Regions from separate parts of the Tissierella pigra genome, predicted to be linked through region 2. Evidence: a T-box and tRNA genes for the amino acid it is inferred to sense, from the RefSeq annotation. Region 2 holds a T-box; the other holds one or more tRNA genes.
What was found. The T-box of region 2 lies ahead of ileS (isoleucine--tRNA ligase). A T-box ahead of a tRNA ligase gene usually reads a tRNA of that ligase, here a tRNA-Ile.
Positions count from the first base shown of each region.

Region 1: it has a tRNA-Ile gene. The T-box ahead of ileS (isoleucine--tRNA ligase) is inferred to sense a tRNA for this amino acid. The anticodon was not compared.

Region 1 covers NZ_JAHLPJ010000001.1:1,702,206-1,705,423, forward strand. The annotation lists rRNA gene KQI41_RS08250 (16S ribosomal RNA) at 1-1,168, shown strand, start outside; tRNA gene KQI41_RS08255 (tRNA-Ile) at 1,223-1,299, shown strand; rRNA gene KQI41_RS08260 (23S ribosomal RNA) at 1,458-3,218, shown strand, end outside.
Region 2 covers NZ_JAHLPJ010000001.1:807,434-810,651, forward strand. The annotation lists gene folP (dihydropteroate synthase) at 1-473, opposite strand, end outside; gene folE (GTP cyclohydrolase I FolE) at 490-1,053, opposite strand; T-box leader at 1,402-1,616, shown strand; gene ileS (isoleucine--tRNA ligase) at 1,869-3,218, shown strand, end outside.

The DNA of each region.
Region 1 (3,218 bases), 890 kb from region 2:
GGGAGGCAGCAGTGGGGAATATTGCACAATGGAGGAAACTCTGATGCAGCGACGCCGCGTGAACGATGAAGGCTTTCGGGTCGTAAAGTTCTGTCCTTGGGGACGATAATGACGGTACCCAAGGAGGAAGCCCCGGCTAACTACGTGCCAGCAGCCGCGGTAATACGTAGGGGGCAAGCGTTGTCCGGATTTATTGGGCGTAAAGGGTGCGTAGGCGGCCATTTAAGTCAGATGTGAAAGATCACGGCTCAACCGTGGTAAGCATTTGAAACTGAAAGGCTTGAGTTAAGGAGAGGAAAGTGGAATTCCTAGTGTAGCGGTGAAATGCGTAGATATTAGGAGGAATACCAGTGGCGAAGGCGACTTTCTGGACTTATACTGACGCTGAGGCACGAAAGCGTGGGGAGCGAACAGGATTAGATACCCTGGTAGTCCACGCCGTAAACGATGAGTGCTAGGTGTTGGGGGTCAAACCTCGGTGCCGCAGCTAACGCATTAAGCACTCCGCCTGGGGAGTACGTACGCAAGTATGAAACTCAAAGGAATTGACGGGGACCCGCACAAGCAGCGGAGCATGTGGTTTAATTCGAAGCAACGCGAAGAACCTTACCAGGGCTTGACATGCCCCTGACCGTCCTAGAGATAGGACTTTACCTTCGGGTACAGGGGACACAGGTGGTGCATGGTTGTCGTCAGCTCGTGTCGTGAGATGTTGGGTTAAGTCCCGCAACGAGCGCAACCCTTGCCTTTAGTTGCTACCATTAAGTTGAGCACTCTAGAGGGACTGCCGATGACAAATCGGAGGAAGGTGGGGATGACGTCAAATCATCATGCCCTTTATGTCCTGGGCTACACACGTGCTACAATGGTCGGTACAGCGAGCAGCGACTTAGTGATAAGGAGCAAATCTCTTAAAGCCGATCCCAGTTCGGATTGTAGGCTGCAACTCGCCTACATGAAGTCGGAGTTGCTAGTAATCGTGAATCAGAATGTCGCGGTGAATGCGTTCCCGGGTCTTGTACACACCGCCCGTCACACCATGGGAGTTGGCAATACCCGAAGCCAGTGAGCTAACCTTTGGAGGCAGCTGTCGAAGGTAGGGTCAATAACTAGGGTGAAGTCGTAACAAGGTAGCCGTATCGGAAGGTGCGGCTGGATCACCTCCTTTCTAAGGAGTTCAAAAGAACTCACACTGTAAACTAGGTTTTAATAAATATAATATGGACTTGTAGCTCAGGTGGTTAGAGCGCACGCCTGATAAGCGTGAGGTCGGTGGTTCGAGTCCACCCAGGTCCACCATTATGACCTAACACAATGAGCGTAGCGAATTGATGTAGGTCAAACGCAACGAGAACCAAATCTACACGAGCGTAGCGAGTGAATAGATTTGAGTTTCGAGACTGCGATGGTAATTGAACATTGAAAACTAAAGAATGCAATATAAAATAAGTAATTAAGGTCAAGTTATTAAGGGCGTAGGGCGAATGCCTTGGCACCAAGAGCCGATGAAGGACGGGATAAGCACCGATATGCTTCGGGGAGTCGCAAATAGACATTGATCCGGAGATTTCCGAATGGGGAAACCTACTTGAGCAACCCTCAAGTATCATACACTGAATACATAGGTGTATGAAGGAAGACCAGGGGAACTGAAACATCTAAGTACCCTGAGGAGAAGAAAGAAAAATCGATTTCCTAAGTAGCGGCGAGCGAACGGGAAACAGCCCAAACCAGATTTATCTGGGGTTAAGGACCAGCATAACGGAATAATGAATCTAATAGAAGAGGATTGGAAAATCCCACCAAAGACGGTGATAGTCCGGTATATGAAAGATGAGTTTACCAGCTGGTATCCAGAGTACCACGGGACACGAGAAATCCAGTGGGAAGTAGGGAGGACCACCTCCCAAGGCTAAATACTCCTTGGTGACCGATAGAGAATAGTACCGTGAGGGAAAGGTGAAAAGAACCCCGGAAGGGGAGTGAAATAGAATCTGAAACCCTACGCCTACAAGCAGTGGAAGCACATTATTAGTGTAACCACGTACTTTTTGTAGAACGGGCCAGCGAGTTATGGTAGTGAGCAAGGTTAATGACTTAAGGTCAGGAGCCGTAGGGAAACCAAGTCTTAATAGGGCGAAATAGTTCCCTGCCATAGACCCGAAACCGGGTGACCTATCCATGGGCAGAGTGAAGTTGAAGTAAAATTCAATGGAGGCTCGAACCCGTTAGCGTTTAAAAGCTATGGGATGACCTGTGGATAGGGGTGAAAAGCCAATCGAACTCGGAGATAGCTGGTTCTCCTCGAAATAGCTTTAGGGCTAGCCTCAAGGAAGAGTGAAATGGAGGTAGAGCACTGAATGGTCTAGGGGCGCATAGCGTTACCAAAACCTATCAAACTCCGAATGCCATAATCATACCCTTGGGAGTCAGACTATGTGGGATAAGCTTCATAGTCGAAAGGGAAAGAGCCCAGATCACCAGCTAAGGTCCCTAAATCCAGATTAAGTGGTAAAGGATGTGAGGTTTCACAGACAACCAGGATGTTGGCTTAGAAGCAGCCATACATTTAAAGAGTGCGTAATAGCTCACTGGTCGAGAGACCTTGCGCCGAAGATTTCCGGGGCTTAAATCTGGTACCGAAGCTGTGGGATTCGAAAGAATCGGTAGAGGAGCATTGTGTGTGGGTAGAAGGTATACCGAAAGGAGTGCTGGACTGCACACAAGAGAGAATGCTGGCATAAGTAGCGAGAGGTGAGTGAGAATCTCACCCGTCGAAAGCCTAAGGTTTCCTGAGGAAGGTTCGTCCACTCAGGGTAAGTCGGGACCTAAGCTGAGGCTGAAAAGCGTAGGCGATGGACAACAGGTTGAAATTCCTGTACTAGTTACAAGCGTTTGAGAGATGGAGTGACGCAGGAGGATAAGCTAAGCGTGCCGTTGGTTGAGCACGTCCAAGCTTTTAGGGAGTTGAGATAGGCAAATCCGTTTCAACAATCCTGAGAAGTGATGGGGATCGAAAAACAAGTAGAGAAGTAGCTGACTCCACACTGCCAAGAAAAGCTTCTATCGAGTAAGTAACTACCCGTACCGCAAACCGACACAGGTAGGCGAGGAGAGAATCCTAAGACGAGCGGAAGAACCATTGTTAAGGAACTCGGCAAAATAGCCCCGTAACTTAGGGAGAAGGGGTGCCAGGGAAACCTGGCCGCAGTGAATAG
Region 2 (3,218 bases):
TTAAAGAAATCTATCATTTCTAAAATTATATCCATCTTATAGTCTGTTCCATTTTGATTGTGCATAATAATAATAGGAACATTATATTTAGCAGCCACCTTAGCCATTTCAGGATCCCCTTGTAATCCCCAAATATCATTTAATATATTTACTCCATTTTTTATACCTTCTTCTGCTACTTCTCCATTTCTTGTATCTAAAGAGATAATAGCATCAGTTTTGTTTCTAAGATTTCTGATTATAGGGATTACCCTTGATAGTTCTTCATCTATGGAAATTTGAGTATGACCAGGTCTTGAAGATTCTCCACCAATATCAATAATATCAGCACCTTCTGCTAACATATTTAGGGCATGGGAAATGGCAGCATCAGTATATACATATTCTCCCCCATCTGAAAATGAATCAGGAGTAATATTTAATATTCCCATAATATATGTTCTGCTTCCAAAATGAAAAAGGTTATTTAGCATTTTAGTCCTCCTATTATTAACAATTATTTATCATAGATAAAACTTCTGCCCGTGATTTTGCATCTGTTTCAAATACACCTCTAACAGCAGATGTTATGGTCTTAGAACCTGCTTTTTTAACGCCTCTCATTGTCATACACATATGTTCCGCTTCTATTATAACGATTACACCAAAAGGCTCTAAAGTGTCCATTATTGTATTAGCAACAGTAGAAGTGATTCTCTCCTGTAGCTGAGGTCTTTTAGATACTGTTTCTACTACTCTGGCTAATTTACTTAGACCAGTTAATTTTCCATCCTTTGGTAAATATCCTACATGGGCCTTTCCAAAGAAAGGAACTAAATGATGTTCACATATTGAATAAAAAGGAATATCTTTTACTAAAACTAATTCTTCATGTTTTTCTTCTTGGAAGTAAATTTTTAGATGCTCTGTAGGGTCTTGATTTAATCCAGAAAAAATTTCTTCATACATTCTTGCAATTCTACTAGGTGTATCAATTAAACCCTCTCTATCTGGATTTTCTCCTATGGCAAATAGAATTTCTCGTATGGCTTTCTCTATTCTTTCTTTATCCATTTTGTATCCCTCCATAAAATGACTTTTGGTAAATGCTGTTATTACTTGAAATATACGTTATATTTTATATGAAATAAAACTTAATATCAAGTTAAAGAGGTGCTTATATTAATAGGTAAGATAGAAATATTTAGTCTATATATAGATAAAGAAAAATCTAAAAGATATAGGAGGAATTCAAACCAGAATATGCAGATAGTTGTATAATATATGATAAAACTTATTTTGTGAGAAATATGAATATAATTATGGACGGTCAAGATATAAATACATTGAGAAAAGAGGATAAAATGAAATTTTATCCTTGACAAATAATTGTAAATAAAGTATATTATTATACAAGTAAAAATGTATGCTTTGATAAGGACAGTAACAAAGTAAATTTATTAAAGAGAGATAATCATTTGGTGGAAGATTATTATAAATTATTTTGCGAAAATCACCTTTGAGCATAATACCTGAAAAAAGTAAGGTATTACGTGAAGACGTTATACTTATTAAGTGACAAGAAATATTTATATTTCTTGTAATTTGGGTGGTACCACGGAAATTTCGTCCCTAAGTCTTTTTTAGACTTAGGGAATTTTTTATGACCTAACCCGATTTGTGTTTTTTGCAAATCGATGGTAGGTCAAACGCAATGAAAACCCAATCTATACGAGCGTAGCGAGTAAATAGATTGGTGTTTGAAACTGCGTAACACAACCGAGGTTCAAAATCAATTTAAATAACAAGATGGTAGGTCAAACGCAACGAGTAAATAGCTTTGAGTTACGAAACTGAGATTGAAATTTTATATTGAGAGGATGAGAAAAGTGAAAAGATTTAATGAGTTATCAAATGAATCCGTAAAAGTGCGTGAGCATAATATAAGCCAGTACTGGGAAGAAATAGATTTGCTTCATAGATCTGTAACTACAAGAGATGAAAATAAACCTTATGTATTCTTTGAAGGGCCTCCTACAGCCAATGGAAAACCAGGAATACACCATGTAATGTCTAGAACTTTAAAGGACCTAACTTGTAGATATAAGACTATGCAGGGATACCAAGTAAAAAGAAAAGCAGGATGGGATACCCATGGACTTCCAGTAGAAATTGAAGTAGAGAAAAAGTTGAATTTAAAGAATAAACATGATATTGAGTCCTATGGATTAGAAGCATTTAATAAACAATGTAAAGAGTCTGTTTTCCAATACGAAAAACTTTGGAGAGATATGACAGAAAGAATGGCGTATCTAATAGACTTAGATAATCCTTATATAACTTTAGACAATAATTATATTGAATCAGTATGGTGGATTTTAGATAAATTCTATAAAGAAGGCCTAGTATATGAAGGACACAAAATACTTCCATATTGTTCAAGATGCGGTACAGGGCTTGCGTCCCATGAAGTCGCACAAGGCTATGAAGAAATAAAAACTGAAACTGTAATAGCAAAGTTTAAGCTAAAGGATAAAGATGAATACTTCCTAGCTTGGACAACAACACCTTGGACATTGCCTTCCAATGTTGCTTTAACAGTAAATCCAGAAGTAGACTATCTAAAGGTAAAACAAAATGATGAAGTTTATTATGTAGGTAAGGATTTAGCAAATAAGGTATTAGGTGAAGACTATGAAGTATTGGAAGAAATGAAGGGTAAAGACTTAGAATTAATAGAATATGAACAATTGATTCCATTTATAAAAGTAGATGGAAAAGCATTCTTTGTAACTTGTGCTGACTATGTAACCACAGAAGACGGAACAGGAATAGTTCACTCTGCTCCAGCCTTTGGTGAAGATGACTACAATATTGGAATGAAATATGGACTATCAGTTATTCAACCAGTATCTGAAGATGGTAAATTCACTGAAACACCATGGGAAGGTAAATTTGTAATGGACGCTGACCCAGATATAATCCTTTGGTTAAGAGAAAATTGGAAGTTATACAAAAAGGAAAAAGTAGCCCATAATTATCCACATTGTTGGAGATGTAAGACTCCCCTTCTATACTATGCAAAACCTTCTTGGTATATAGAAACAACTAAATTAAAAGATAAATTAATAGAAAATAATAATGGGGTAAACTGGTATCCGGATTTTGTTGGAGAGAGAAGATTTGGAAACTGGCTAGACAATTTAAATGACTGGGCAATTTCAAGAAGCAGATATTGG